2 regions of the Streptomyces sp. SCL15-4 genome follow, and region 1 is predicted to be linked to the other one. Evidence: riboswitches for the same ligand, from Rfam matches in the RefSeq annotation. Region 1 holds a riboswitch; the other holds the start of a gene.
What was found. A riboswitch is a leader RNA that binds a small molecule or an ion and turns the genes downstream of it on or off. The one in region 1 is predicted to bind glycine.
Positions count from the first base shown of each region.

Region 2: it holds a riboswitch for glycine, as region 1 does, so the genes downstream of both, gcvT (glycine cleavage system aminomethyltransferase GcvT) here and gcvP (aminomethyl-transferring glycine dehydrogenase) in region 1, are expected to answer to the same signal.

Region 1 covers NZ_JAOBTQ010000001.1:6,916,309-6,923,810, forward strand. The annotation lists gene SCK26_RS31065 (bifunctional nuclease family protein) at 1-259, shown strand, start outside; gene SCK26_RS31070 (MerR family transcriptional regulator) at 521-1,204, shown strand; gene SCK26_RS31075 (DNA polymerase IV) at 1,271-2,725, shown strand; gene SCK26_RS31080 (PRC-barrel domain-containing protein) at 2,647-3,018, opposite strand; glycine riboswitch at 3,139-3,233, shown strand; gene gcvP (aminomethyl-transferring glycine dehydrogenase) at 3,408-6,293, shown strand; gene SCK26_RS38045 (TOBE domain-containing protein) at 6,281-6,538, opposite strand; gene SCK26_RS31095 (ABC transporter ATP-binding protein) at 6,567-7,502, opposite strand, start outside.
Region 2 covers NZ_JAOBTQ010000001.1:2,811,612-2,819,113, reverse strand. The annotation lists gene glyA (serine hydroxymethyltransferase) at 1-205, opposite strand, end outside; gene gcvH (glycine cleavage system protein GcvH) at 220-597, opposite strand; gene gcvT (glycine cleavage system aminomethyltransferase GcvT) at 735-1,853, opposite strand; glycine riboswitch at 2,011-2,115, opposite strand; gene SCK26_RS11925 (AAA family ATPase) at 2,294-2,962, shown strand; gene SCK26_RS11920 (enhanced serine sensitivity protein SseB) at 3,029-3,808, shown strand; gene SCK26_RS11915 (enhanced serine sensitivity protein SseB C-terminal domain-containing protein) at 4,005-4,793, shown strand; gene SCK26_RS11910 (ABC transporter permease) at 5,145-6,143, shown strand; gene SCK26_RS11905 (ABC transporter substrate-binding protein) at 6,178-7,502, shown strand, end outside.

The sequences.
Region 1 (7,502 bases):
GACCGAAGTGCGCATCACCGATCTGCGAGAAGGTGTCTTCTACGCGGAGCTGGTGTTCGCCAGTGGGGTCGAGGTCAGCGCCCGCCCCTCCGATGCCATAGCGCTGGCTCTGCGCACCGGCACGCCGATCTACGGCAGTGACACGGTGCTGGACGACGCGGGCATCGCCATTCCCGACGAGCAGGAGGACGAGGTGGAGAAGTTCCGGGAGTTCCTCGACCAGATCTCCCCCGAGGACTTCGGCACCAGCAGCCAGTGAGCCGCGCGGCCGGCCCGTCGGACCAGCGGTGGTGCCGGCGGGATCGGCGGCTCCGTGCCGGCCGGTGTCCCGGCAATTGCCTCCGGCACCGAGAGCGTCCTACGGCCCGCCGCGAGCGCATTCGGCTAGCCTTTCCCCGCGGTGGGACACGGGAAACCACTCCTAGGGTGATTATCACTCGGCGTGCCGAGTGTGGCGATCGTTGACGCACCCCTGGTGACTGCCTACCGTCGAGAAGGCAGGTCAAGGACGGAGGTCGGCGTGAGAACCAGCGGCGACGGTACGGTTGGGGGTGCCCCGGGACGCGGTTTCGGGGAAAGCGGTCCGTACCCGCCCCCGAGTTCGCGGCTGCGCCCAGGCGGGGGACATGCCCATCTCGGCGGCGCGGTGGAGCACGCTCCGCAGCTGCCGACGGCGGTGCCGAACGGCGGAGGGGTGGCGTCCATGACGTCCGAGGAGATCGGCTACCGCGGGCCCACGGCCTGCGCTGCCGCCGGCATCACCTACCGGCAACTGGACTACTGGGCCCGCACCGGCCTGGTCGAGCCGAGCGTGCGGCCCGCCTACGGATCGGGCACCCAGCGGCTGTACAGCTTCCGTGACGTCGTCGTCCTGAAGATCGTGAAGCGGTTCCTGGACACCGGTGTGTCGTTGCAGAACATCCGCACGGCCGTGCAGCACCTCAGGGAACGCGGTTTCCGTGACCTGGAGCGGATGACCCTGATGAGCGACGGCGCCACCGTGTACGAGTGCTCCTCGCCGGACGAGGTCCACGCGCTGCTCCAGGGCGGCCAGGGCATCTTCGGGATCGCCGTCGGCGTGGTGTGGCGGGACGTGGAAAGCGCCCTCTCCCAGCTGCACGGCGAACGCATCGACACCGGCGAGACCCTGGTCGGGCACAACCCCACGGACGAACTGGCGCGGCGCCGCAACCGGGCGGTCTGACCGGCCGGTCCCGCCGGGACCCGCCGGCACCCCCGATTGTCAGTGCCGTGGTGCAGCATCGGACATGTGAGAAACGCGCCCACGATCCTGCATCTCGACATGGACGCCTTCTACGCCTCGGTGGAGCAGGCGTCCAAGCCGAGCCTGCGCGGGAAGGCCGTCGTCGTGGGCGGGCTCGGACCACGCGGTGTGGTGGCCACCGCGTCGTACGAGGCACGGGTCTTCGGAGTGCACTCGGCGATGCCCATGGCCCAGGCGCGCCGGCTGGCGCCCAACGCCGCCTATCTGGTGCCGCGCTTCACCCTGTACCGGGCGGTCAGCGAGCAGGTGATGGCGCTGCTGCGGGAGCTGTCGCCGCTGGTGGAGCCGCTGAGCCTGGACGAGGCGTTCGTGGACCTGGAGGCCGGGGGCGCGGCCTGGGACGAGGAGTCGGCGCGCCGGACCGGGGAGCGGCTGCGGGCGGACATCCGGGCGGTCACCGGGCTCACGGGTTCGGTCGGGCTCGCCGCCTCCAAGATGCTCGCCAAGATCGCCTCCGAGCAGGCCAAGCCGGACGGCCTGGTGCTGATCGAGCCGGGCGCCGAGCGGGAACTGCTCGCGCCGCTGCCGGTGCGTACGCTGCCGGGGGTCGGGCCGGCCACCGGGGACCATCTGCGCAGAGCCGGGATCACCACGGTGGAGGAGCTGGCGGAGGCCGGCGAGGACGAGCTGGTCCGGCTGCTCGGCAAGGCGCACGGGCAGGCGCTGTACGCGATGGCCCTGGCCCGGGACGAGCGGCCGGTGGTGGCCGAGCGGGAGGCCAAGTCGGTGTCCGTGGAGGACACCTATGACGTGGACATCCACGACCGGCTGCGGGTCGGCCTGGAGGTGCGGCGGCTGGCCGACCGGTGCGTGCGGCGGCTGCGCGGGGCCGGGCTGTCCGGGCGGACCATCGTGCTCAAGGTGCGGCGCTACGACTTCTCCACCCTGACCCGCTCCGAGACGCTTCGAGGGCCCACCGACGATCCGGTGGTCATCCGGGAGGCGGCGGCGCGGCTGCTGGACTCCGTGGACACCACCGGCGGAGTACGGCTGCTCGGGGTCGGAGTGTCCGGGCTCGCCGACTACACGCAGGAGGACCTGTTCGCGCAGGCCATGCCGGTGCCGGCGGCGGAGGAGCCGGAGGAGGACGGCGTCGAGACCGAGGCGGAGCAGCCGGACACCGCCGAACGGCAGTGGCGGGCCGGGCAGGATGTGCGGCACGCCGAGTACGGGCACGGCTGGGTGCAGGGGAGTGGGGTGGGGAGGGTGACGGTGCGGTTCGAGACGCCTCGGTCCGGGCCGGGCCGTGTGCGGACCTTCTTCGTCGACGATCCCGCGCTGGCGTCCGCTGATCCGCTGCCGTTGGTCGAGGACCCTTCCGACGCTCCGGAAGGCGCCCGCGACCAGCGGGAAGGGTGCTCTCAGGTCTCCTCCGAACCCGCCAGCTTGCCGAAGTCGTGGTCCGGGAGCGAGGGAGGGGAGGCGGTGTCCAGGCCGTAGTGGTGGTAGAGCTGGAGTTCCTGCTCGGGGGAGAGGTGGCGGCCCACGCCGAAGTCGGGGGCGTCCTTGATCAGGGCGCGGTCGAAGGGGACGCGCAGGCGGCCGTCGACGAGTTCGCTGGGTTCCAGGGGCACGAAGGCGTCCCGGGAGAACAGGCCGGTGCGTATGGCGGCCCACTCGGGCACGCCGGTCGCGTCGTCCAGGTACACCTCGTCGATGGTGCCGATCTTGGTGCCATTGCGGTCGAACGCCTTGCGGCCGATCAGGCTGCGCGGATCGATGTCGGTCTGCACGGTCCCTCTCCCTCCACGTGGTCGCAACTCATCCGTAAGCACTACCAAAGAGCACATTCAAGGAGGCGGCCACTCGAAGACCGCCCCATTGACCCCGCTGGTAGGCTGGCAAGCGGCTGCTGACCCCGCGCGGGAGAGTCCTCCGACCACGTCGGAGGCGCCGAAGGAGCAACTCCTCCCCGGAATCTCTCAGGCCCATGTACCGCACGGACGAGGTCACTCTGGAAAGCAGGGCGGGTGTCGACGGCTCCCGCCCTCACCGACGGTGAAAGCCGGTGCCCGCGGGCGCCCGGTGAAGCTCTCAGGTGCAGATGACAGAGGGGGAGGCCGTCGGGGTACCCGCGCCGGGGTGCCCCTCGCAGGTCGCGTCAGACCAGGAGGCCTCCGCAATGACCGCCCCTCGCATTCCGCTCTCCGAACTCGAAGCGGGCATCCCGTTCGAGCAGCGCCACATCGGGCCCGACCAGGAGGCGCGGGCCAAGATGCTCGCGCAGGTCGGATACGGCTCGCTGGACGAGCTGACCGCCGCCGCGGTCCCGGATGTGATCAAGAACGCCGACTCCCTGGACCTGCCGGGCGCCCGCACCGAGGCCGAGGTGCTCGCCGAACTGCGCTCGCTCGCCGACCGCAACCAGGTCCTGCGCTCCATGATCGGCCTGGGCTACTACGGCACCTTCACCCCGCCCGTCGTCCTGCGCAACGTCATGGAGAACCCGGCCTGGTACACGGCCTACACGCCGTACCAGCCGGAGATCTCCCAGGGCCGGCTGGAGGCCCTGCTGAACTTCCAGACGATGGTCGCCGAGCTGACCGGACTGCCCACCTCCGGCGCCTCCCTGCTGGACGAAGGCACGGCCGCCGCCGAGGCGATGGCCCTGTCCCGGCGCATGGGCAAGAACAAGAAGGGCCTGTTCCTGGTCGACGCGGACGCGCTGCCGCAGACCATCGCCGTGATCGAGACCCGTGCCGAGCCGACCGGTGTGGAGGTCGTCGTCGCCGACCTGGCCGCCGGCATCCCGGCGCAGATCGCCGAGCGCGAGATCAACGGCGTGCTGATCCAGTACCCGGGCGCCTCCGGTGCCGTACGGGACATCAAGCCCGTCATCGACCAGGCGCACGAGCTGGGCGCCCTGGTCACCGTGGCCGCCGACCTGCTCGCCCTGACCCTGCTGACCTCGCCGGGCGAACTGGGCGCGGACATCGCCGTCGGCACCACCCAGCGCTTCGGCGTGCCGATGGGCTTCGGCGGTCCGCACGCCGGCTACATGGCCGTACGCGAGAAGTTCGCGCGCAGCCTGCCCGGCCGCCTGGTCGGCGTCTCCGTCGACGCCGACGGCAACAAGGCCTACCGGCTCGCGCTGCAGACCCGTGAGCAGCACATCCGCCGGGAGAAGGCCACCAGCAACATCTGCACCGCGCAGGTGCTGCTCGCCGTCATGGCCGGCATGTACGCCGTCTACCACGGTCCCGAGGGCCTGCGGACGATCGCGCGGCGCACCCACCGTTACGCCACCCTCCTCGCCGCGGGCCTGGAGGCCGCCGGTGTGGAGATCGTCCACGGCGCGTACTTCGACACCGTGACCGCGCGTGTGCCCGGCCGGGCCGCCGGGATCGTCGCCGCCGCCCGGGACAAGGGCGTCAACCTGCGGCTGGTCGACGCCGACCACGTCTCCGTGGCCTGCGACGAGACCACCGACCGGGCCGGTCTGGAGGCCGTCTGGGCCGCCTTCGGCGCCGAGGCCGACATCGAGGCGCTGGACCGGGCCGCCGAGGACACCCTGCCCGAGGCGCTGCTGCGCACCGACGCCTACCTCACCCACCCGGTCTTCCACCAGCACCGCTCCGAGACCGCGATGCTGCGCTACCTGCGCCGCCTGGCCGACCGTGACTACGCGCTCGACCGCGGCATGATCCCGCTGGGCTCCTGCACCATGAAGCTCAACGCGACCACGGAGATGGAGCCGGTCACCTGGCCCGAGTTCGGGCAGTTGCACCCCTTCGCGCCCGCCGAGCAGGCGCAGGGCTACCTCACGCTCATCCGTGAGCTGGAGGAGCGTCTCGCCGAGGTCACCGGCTACGACAAGGTCTCCCTCCAGCCGAACGCCGGCTCCCAGGGCGAGCTGGCCGGTCTGCTCGCCGTCCGCGGCTACCACCGTGCGAACGGCGACGACCGGCGCACGGTCTGTCTGATCCCGTCCTCCGCGCACGGCACCAACGCCGCCAGCGCCGTGATGGCCGGCATGAAGGTCGTCGTCGTCAAGACGTCCGAGGACGGCGAGATCGACGTCGAGGACCTGCGCGCCAAGATCGAGCAGTACCGCGAGGAGCTGGCGGTACTGATGATCACCTACCCGTCCACGCACGGTGTGTTCGAGGAGCACGTCGCCGACATCTGCGCGGCCGTGCACGAGGCCGGCGGCCAGGTGTACGTCGACGGCGCCAACCTCAACGCGCTCGTCGGCGTCGCCAAGCCGGGCCACTTCGGCGGCGACGTCTCCCACCTGAACCTGCACAAGACGTTCTGCATCCCGCACGGCGGCGGCGGCCCGGGCGTCGGCCCGGTCGCGGTCCGCGAGCACCTCGCGCCGTACCTGCCGAACCACCCGCTCCAGCCGGAGGCCGGCCCGGAGACGGGCGTGGGCCCGATCTCGGCGGCTCCGTGGGGCAGCGCGGGCATCCTGCCCATCTCCTGGGCGTACGTCCGGCTGATGGGCGGCGAGGGCCTGAAGCGGGCGACCCAGGTGGCCGTGCTGTCGGCGAACTACATCGCCAAGCGCCTGGAGCCGCACTTCCCGGTGCTCTACACCGGTCCCGGCGGCCTCGTCGCGCACGAGTGCATCATCGACCTGCGCCCGCTCACCAAGGCGACCGGCGTGAGCGTGGACGACGTGGCCAAGCGACTGATCGACTACGGCTTCCACGCGCCGACCATGTCGTTCCCGGTGGCCGGCACGCTGATGATCGAGCCGACGGAGTCCGAGGACATCACCGAGCTGGACCGTTTCTGCGACGCGATGATCGCCATCCGCGCGGAGATCGAGAAGGTCGGCTCGGGCGAGTGGGCCGCGGAGGACAACCCGCTGCGCAACGCCCCGCACACCGCCGCCGCGCTCGGCGGCGAGTGGGCGCACGGCTACAGCCGGGAGGAGGCCGTGTTCCCGGCCGGTGTCTCGGCCGCCGACAAGTACTGGCCGCCGGTGCGCCGTATCGACCAGGCCTTCGGCGACCGCAACCTGGTGTGCTCCTGCCCGCCGCTGGACGCCTACGAGGACTGAGCGAACCGCCGGTGAACGGCCCCGCCCGGGTTTTCGGGCGGGGCCGTTCGCTCGCTACGGGCCGACCAAGGCGACCCCGGTGGCCTGCACCAGGGCGTGTACGGGGCTGCTCGGAGGCCTCCAGGGTGATGGCGGCGGTCAGGGAGGGGCCGTCGTCCGGGCCGGACCCGCACGGTGGCCATGACCTCGCCCGTGTGGACCTCCGTGACGGTGCCGGGCAGCTGGTTGCGGATGCTCGGGTTCATGGGCACCCACCGTAGGGCGCCGGTCCGCTCAGGCCGGGTATGCGTGGGTCTGGGTCGCCTTGACCGTTGCCCAGACCGGTGCACCGGGACGCAGGTCCAGCTCGGCGGCGGCGACCGTCGTCAGATCCGCCGTGAGCGGCAGCTCTCCGGTGAGGTCGGCGCGGATCTGGTCGCCGTGCGTCTCCAGGCCGGCGACCTCGCAGCGCCACAGGTTGCGGGCGCTGGTGCCGGCGGGCCGGTCCCGGAACAGGGTCACGGCGGACGGCGGGAACGCCACGAAGGCCGGGCCGGACAGCTCCTCCGTCGTCGTGATCGCGGGCCCCGCGTCGAGCCGTACGGTGTGTCCCGCGGCCTGCCCCCGGTAGAGGTTGAGGCCGACGAGCCGGGCGATGTAGTCGGTGCGCGGATGCCGGGCGATGTGGGCGGGGGTGCCCTCCTGCACGACCCGGCCGTGCTCCACGACCACCAGGCGGTCCGCGAGCACCATGGCGTCCAGCGGGTCATGGGTGACCAGGACCGAGACCGCCTCGAACTCGGCCAGGTGGCGGCGGAGCCGGGCGCGGACCTCCAGACGGGTACGGGCGTCCAGGGCCGCCAGCGGCTCGTCCAGGAGGAGCAGGCGGGGGCGGGTGGCGAGGGCGCGGGCGAGGGCCACGCGCTGGGCCTGGCCGCCGGACAGCCGGCGCGGCTTGGCGCCGGCGTGGTCGGCGAGGCCCATGCGGTCCAGCCAGGCCGCCGCCCGGGCCCGGGCCTCGGTCTTGCCCGCGCCCTGGCAGCGCGGGCCGAAGGCGACGTTGTCCAGGGCGGACAGGTGAGGGAAGAGCAGGTAGTCCTGGAAGACGACGCCGACCGGGCGGGACTCGGGGGGTGTGCGCTCCAGAGGGGTGCCGTCCAGGCGGAGGTGGCCGTCCGTGAGCGGGGTGAGGCCGGCGAGGGCGCGCAGGGCGGTGGTCTTGCCGGCGCC
Region 2 (7,502 bases), 4.1 Mb from region 1:
CGCAGCCGCCGTAGTAGCGGCGGCCCGGATAGCCCTCGGCGTACTTGTTGGTGAGGACCGAGCCCTGCGCCTCCATGACCGCGAGCGGCGCGAAGTTCTCGGAGGCGATCATCTCCAGCGTCGACTGCTGGCGGTTCAGCTCGGCGTCGACCGCGGCGGCGATCTCCGGGTCCAGCTCGTGCAGGGGCGTGTTCAGGACAGTCATGGGGCTACGACTCCTCAGCCGGCGGTGAAGGCGGTGTACTCGTCCGCGGAGAGCAGCTCGGCCGGCTCCTCCGTGACGCGTACCTTGAACAGCCAGCCGCCCTCGAAGGGGGCCGAGTTCACCAGCGACGGGTCGTTGACGACGTCCTCGTTGACCTCGGTGACCTCACCGGTGACCGGCGAGTACAGGTCGGAGACCGACTTCGTCGACTCCAGCTCGCCGCAGGACTCGCCCGCGGACACCGTGGAGCCGGCCTCGGGGAGCTGGACGAAGACGACATCGCCGAGCGCGTTGGCCGCGTGCTCCGTGATGCCGACCGTCGAAACGCCGTCCTCGGCGTCCGACAGCCACTCGTGCTCCTTGCTGTAGCGCAGCTGCTGGGGGTTGCTCATGGCCTGAATTCTCCTGTACGCGCGGGAGTGATGGTGACGGGGTGACTTGGGAAACCGCTGGTGAGCGGGCGAATGTGCGCAGGGTCACGCGCCGCCGCGGGGCCGGGGCCCGGGCGGGCGCGAGCGCGCCCGGCGGGCTACTTCTGCCGCTTGTAGAACGGCAGCGCCACGACCTCGTACGGCTCGTGGGTGCCCCGGATGTCCACGCCGACGCCCGGCGTGCCCGGCGCCGCGTGCGCCGCGTCGACGTAGGCCATGGCGATCGGCCTGCCCAGGGTGGGGGAGGGGGCGCCGGAGGTGACCTCGCCGATCACCTCGCCGCCCGCCACCACGGCGTACCCGGCGCGCGGCACCCGGCGGCCCTCGGCGATCAGCCCGACCAGCACCCGGGGCGGGTTCTGCGCGGCCCGGGCGGCGGCCTCGGACAGCGCCTCGCGGCCCACGAAGTCGCCCTCCTTGTCGAACTTGACCACGCGGCCCAGCCCGGCGTCGAAGGGGGTCAGGGAGGTGGTCAGCTCGTGCCCGTACAGCGGCATGCCCGCCTCCAGGCGCAGCGTGTCCCGGCAGGACAGCCCGCACGGCACCAGACCGACACCCTCGCCGGCCTCGGTCAGCGCCTGCCACAGCGCGACGGCGTGCTCCGGCTTCACGAACAGCTCGAAGCCGTCCTCGCCGGTGTAGCCGGTGCGGGCGATCAGCGCCGGGACGCCGGCGACCGTGCCGGGCAGCCCGGCGTAGTACTTCAGGCCGTCCAGGTCGGCGTCGGTGAGGGACTTCAGGATGCCGGGGGACTCGGGGCCCTGCACCGCGATCAGCGCGTAGGCGTCCCGGTCGTCGCGGACCTCGGCGGCGAACCCGGCCGACCGCTCGGTGAGCGCGTCGAGCACCACCTGGGCGTTGGAGGCGTTGGCCACGACCATGTACTCGGTCTCCGCCAGCCGGTAGACGATCAGGTCGTCCAGGATGCCGCCGTCGGCCTGGCAGATCATGGTGTAGCGGGCGCGTCCGACGCCGACGGAGGCGATGTTGCCGACCAGCGCGTGGTTCAGGAAGGCGGCGGCCCCGGTGCCGGTCACGGTGATCTCGCCCATGTGGGAGAGGTCGAACAGGCCGGCCCGGGTGCGCACGGCGGTGTGCTCGTCGCGCTCGGAGCCGTAGCGCAGGGGCATGTCCCAGCCGGCGAAGTCGGTCATCGTGGCGCCCAGCGAGCGGTGCACGGCGTCGAGCGCGGTATGGCGGAGTTCGGTACTGCTCATCGGTCGGTCGTCTCCCAGGGCACAAGGACGGGGCGAGGAACGTTCCTCCCCATCTGTCATCGGAACCTGAGAGGTTCGCCGCCACCGCCACGGGGACGATCACGGCTTGCACCTTGGGTGGGGCCGCCGGCGACGGCGGCCCGCTTTTCAGATGTGCCTCGCCCGCGCGGTAACGGGGCCTGAGAGATTCAAGGGAGGGACTTGCTCCTTCGGCGCCCCAGGCGGCCCCGAGGGGGCCCGGGGACTCTCCCGCGCGGATTCAAACGGCCGGTATGCAGTTGGCGGCCTCATCATTGCACGCCGCACCCCGGCCATCCAGAGCGCGCCGCTTGTGACCGACCTGTGGCCGTAAGCGCACGCACCGCCGACCGTTGCCCATTACCTTCTCTTTACAGAGAACGGGCATGGGATTGACCGAGCCCCTGGGGAGGACGATCACGGTGAACAGGACATCGGCCTACGCCGCCCACGCCGGTCTCGCGGTGCCGGCGCAGCCCCCCGCGGCGGCCCGGGAACGCGGCGCGCGGCGCCCCGCGCCGGTCGTCCGCGATCTGCGCGACCGGGCCGGCCGCAGCCCGCACGCCCTGCTCTTCGGCCCCCGCGACCTGGTGGTGATCACCGGGCTGCCGGGCAGCGGCAAGTCCACCCTGATGCACCGCGCGGTCACCGGCCGCCGCGTCGACTCCCAGGACACCCGCGACCGCTTCCAGGCCCGCGTCCCCCGCTTCCTGCCGTACGCGCTCTACCGCCCGCTGGTCCGCCTCGCGCACTACGCCGGGCTGCGCCGGGCGCTGCGCACCGGCGAGGGACTGGTCGTGCACGACTGCGGCACCCAGCCGTGGGTGCGCGCCTGGCTGGCCCGCGAGGCCCGGCGCCGGGGCGGCACCCTGCACCTGCTCCTGCTCGACGTCAGCCCCGAGACGGCCCGCCGGGGCCAGCACGAGCGCGGCCGGGGCGTCTCCCGCTACGCCTTCAGCCGCCACCGCCGCACCACCGCCCGGCTGCTGCGCGCGGTGGAGAAGGGGGAGCTGCCCGCCGGCTGCGGCGCGGCGGTGCTGCTGGACCGGGACGCGGCGGACGTCCTCGCCCGCGTCGGCTTCACGCGGTGAGGGACTGTCGGCGCCACCCGCTAGCCTTCATGGTCACAGCAGTGGTTCCCAGCAGGCGGTAGGCACATGGACTTCCCGGCGGACTTCCCGGCACAGGCGCACCCGCACCCGCACGGCGGTTGGCCCGGCAACGAGCTGGAGGAGGTGTTGTCGGCCTCCCTCGGCATCCCCGCGGCGGGCGGCCGGATCGTCGAGGTCGTCGGCCGCAGCCTGCTGTGGATCCCGCTGCCCAACGGCGGAGGCCCGGACAGCGGCCCGCTGGACCTGCCGACGCTGGACATCGGCGGCCAGACCTACGTCCCGGTGTTCAGCTCCGAGGAACAACTGCGCCAGGTGGCCGGCTCCCACATGGCGTACACCATCGCCCCGGCGGTGGAGTTCGCCCGCGGTCTGCCCCCGCAGGTCGGCATCGCCGTCAACCCCGAGGGCGTGGTCGGCATACCGCTGCCGCCCGAGGCGGTGGCCGAGCTGTGCCGGGTGGGCCGCACCCCGCTCGACGGCCCGGGCACCGGCGGCCGGGTCCGCCTCTTCGAGCCCGACTGGCAGGACGACCCGGTCGACTTCCTCGCCGCCGCCTCCGCCGAGTTCACCGGGACCGGCGTGGTCCTCACCGCCCGCCGCTGCCTGGCCGCCGTCGAGACGGCCGACCCGGCGCTGTTCGTCGGCGTCGAACTCTCCCAGTGGGAAGGCGACCTCCGCGCCCTTCCTCTCCAGGCCCTCGGCAAGGCCCTGGCCGAGCACCCGGTCAAGTGGCCGGTGAACCTGGTCCTCCTGGACGTCACGGACGACCCGGTGGCGACGTGGCTGAAGGCGAACGTCCGCCCCTTCTACCAACACGGCCACTGAAGGCGCCTGCGAGGCGCGGGCCCGCGTGCGACACGCGGCTCTGCCGCAGGAGCGCGGGCAACCCTCCACTGACCCGCACACGCGATCGAACAAAAGGCCCCGAGCTGGTAGGCGCATAAGCTGTTCCCCAACGCCGGGTCACAGAAAAGAAGGGGCACACCAGGTGAGCGCGAGCCACAGCGGCGGCGTCGAGCACATGCTGCGCCAGGTCACGCCCGGACGCTACGACGCCTACGAGGCTTTGCTGCGCGCCCTCGCCACTCCCTCCTCCGGCCAGGTCTTCATGCTCCTGTGGCACGGCCAGGCCGGCGCCCCGGACGCCCAGTACGGGAACATGGAGGTGGACGGCTTCCACTACGCCCCCTGTGTGACCTCCGCCCAGGAACTGTCGGCCAGCGGCTGGAACCGTTCCTACGAGGTGGCCGACGGCCTGGACGTGGCGCGCACCCTCTACCCCGACCACTACGGCCTCTGGCTCAATCCGCACGCCCCCGGCGGCGGCGTCGGCATCCCCTGGCTGGACCTGCGCCGTATCGCCACCGGTCTGGACCGCCAGCCCGCCGGCCCGCTGCGGCTGTCCGAGCCCGGCATCGAGATCCCGCAGTTCTACGCCCTGCTCGCGCAGAACGCCCACCGCACTCCCGCGCTGCGCTCGCTGCGCCGCGCCTGGGTGCAGCCCGCGCTCGGGGCGCCGTACCTCGCCATCGGCCTGGACGTGTACGACACCTCGCCCGCCGCGGTCGACTCGGTGCGGGCCATGATGCAGCAGTCCATCGGCGCGGTCCCGGAGGGCCTGCCGGTCTCGACGGTCGCCATGACCGACGACTACGACCCGGTGGTGATGTGGCTGCGCGCCAACGCGCGCCCGTTCTACGACCGCGAGGCGCACGCCCCGGTGCCGCCGCAGTCGCCGCTCCAGGTGCCGGCACCGCCGCAGACCCCGGCCGGCGGGTACGGCTATCCGCCGGCGCACGGCGGCTACTGAGCAAATCCGGCGCGAGCCGGTCTTGTTGACGCGCACGCGGAATCCATCGGCCCGCGACGCTTCTTCGCGCGTAGACATCGGTCGAACCTCCCGAACCGCGTAACATCCACCGTTCTGTCCCAACTGGCCTACGTCCGAGGGCCGTTACCCACTGTTCGGATAACGGAATCCCCCGCACTGCATCACGGTTGCGCATACTTTCGCCGTCAGCTCTGGCGGGTGATCACAACGACGCTGAAGACTCGCGACTCAGACGCGAGGCCGAGGGCCTCGTGATCGATGGCAAGTCGACAAAGCCGCAATCCGCGGCAGGCGCAGGCCGGTCACCACCGGCGAGAGGGGTCGCTCACCGTGACCGCACCGATCGAGACCACCGGGGCGGCAGCCGAGGCGCAGCCGGAGGCTGTGCTGGAGGGTGCCGGTAAGGGGCAGATCGAGGGTCGTTCCCTGGGCCAGATCGCCTGGACCCGGTTCAAGAAGGACAAGGCCGCCGTCGCCGGCGGCGTCATCGTGATCCTGCTGATCCTCCTCGCCATCCTCTCCCGCCCCATCCAGGCCCTGTTCGGCCTCGACCCCAACGCTTTCCACCAGGACCTGATCACCCCGGACACCTCGCTGCCCACGGGCAGCTGGGGCGGCATGAGCGCGGACCATCCGCTCGGCGTGGACCCGAAGTTCGGCCGGGACATCGCCACCCGCATCCTCGAGGGCTCCTGGGTGTCGCTGGTGGTCGCCTTCGGCGCCACCGTCCTGTCCAACGTCATCGGCGCGATCATGGGTGTCATCGCGGGCTACTACGGCGGGCGGGTGGACTCGATCATCAGCCGGCTGATGGACACCTTCCTCGCCTTCCCCCTCCTGCTCTTCGCGATCGCCATCTCCGCCACCCTCCAGGGCGGCGCCTTCGGCCTCAACGGACTGCCGCTGCACCTGAGCGTGCTCATCTTCGTCATCGGCTTCTTCAACTGGCCCTATCTCGGCCGGATCGTGCGCGGCCAGACCCTCGCCCTGCGCGAGCGCGAGTTCGTCGACGCGGCCCGGGGCATGGGCGCCAAGGCCCCGTACATCCTCTTCCGGGAACTGATGCCGAACCTGGTCGGCCCGATCATCGTCTACTCGACGCTGCTGATCCCGACCAACATCATCTTCGAGGCGTCGCTGAGCTTCCTCGGCGTCGGCATCCAGCCCCCGCAGGCGTCCTGGGGCGGCATGCTCCGCGAGGCGGTCACCTACTACCAGGTCGACCCCCAGTACATGATCGTCCCCGGCCTCGCCATCTTCGTCACCGTCCTGGCGTTCAACCTGCTCGGTGACGGTCTACGCGACGCTCTCGACCCGCGCAGCCGCTGACGCCTGCCGCGAGAGCCCGACAAGTTTTCAATCAATGGAGGGGAAAGCGCCCATCATGCGAAGGTCAGCGCTGGCCGCTATCGCGGCCATCGGCTCCGCCAGCCTGCTTCTTGCGGGTTGCAGCAAGGCCGATGACAACACGAACGAGAACGGCACCAAGTCGGCCGGGGCCAACGCCGCGACCAAGGGCGTCGTGAACGCGTCGGACAAGAAGGGTGGCACGGTCACCTACGAGATGTCCGACGTCCCGGACTCCTTCGACCCGGGCAACACGTACTACGCGTACATGTACAACCTCAGCCGGCTGTACGCCCGTCCGCTGATGACCTTCAAGCCCGGCCCCGGCGACGAGGGCAACACCCTGGTCCCGGACCTCGCGGCGAGCAAGGGCCAGCCGAGCGAGGGCGGCAAGACCTGGACGTACAAGCTGCGTGCGGGCCTGAAGTACGAGGACGGCACGCCGATCACCTCGAAGGACGTCAAGTACGCCGTCGAGCGCTCCAACTTCGCGCGTGACGTGCTCTCCCTCGGCCCGAACTACTTCCAGCAGTTCATGGCCGGCGGCGACAAGTACAAGGGCCCGTACAAGGACAAGAACCCCAAGGGCCTGTCCTCCATCGAGACGCCGGACGACACCACGATCGTCTTCCACCTGAAGCAGGCCTTCCAGGAGTTCGACTACCTGGTCGCCACGCCGCAGACGGCTCCGGTGCCGCAGTCGAAGGACACCGGCGTCGACTACGTCAAGCACATCCTGTCCTCCGGCTCCTACAAGTTCCAGAGCTACGAGGACGGCAAGCAGGCCGTGCTCGTGCGCAACGAGAACTGGGACGCGAAGAGCGACCCGCTGCGCAAGCAGCTGCCGGACAGGATCGTCGTCAAGCTGAAGGTCAACCCGGAGACCATCGACCAGGACGTCATGGCGGGCAACGCCATCGACCTGGTCGGCACCGGTGTCCAGGCCTCCACCCAGGCCGAGGTGCTCACCGACGAGGCCAAGAAGGCCAACACGGACAACACCTACGGCGGCCGGCTCGTCTACCTGGCGATCAACAGCAAGCTGAAGCCGTTCGACAAGCCCGAGTGCCGCAAGGCCGTGCAGTACGCCATCGACAAGGTCTCGGTGCAGACCGCCGAGGGCGGCCCGGTCCGCGGTGAGATCGCCTCCACCGTCCTGCCCCCGGACATCCCGGGCTACGCGAAGGCCGACGCCTACGCCACCAAGGACAGCAAGGGCGACGTCGCCAAGGCCAAGGACCAGCTGAAGGCCTGCGGCAAGACCTCGATCTCCACCAACATCACGGCCCGGTCGGACCGTCCGCAGGAGATCGACGCCGCCACGGCGATCATCAACTCGCT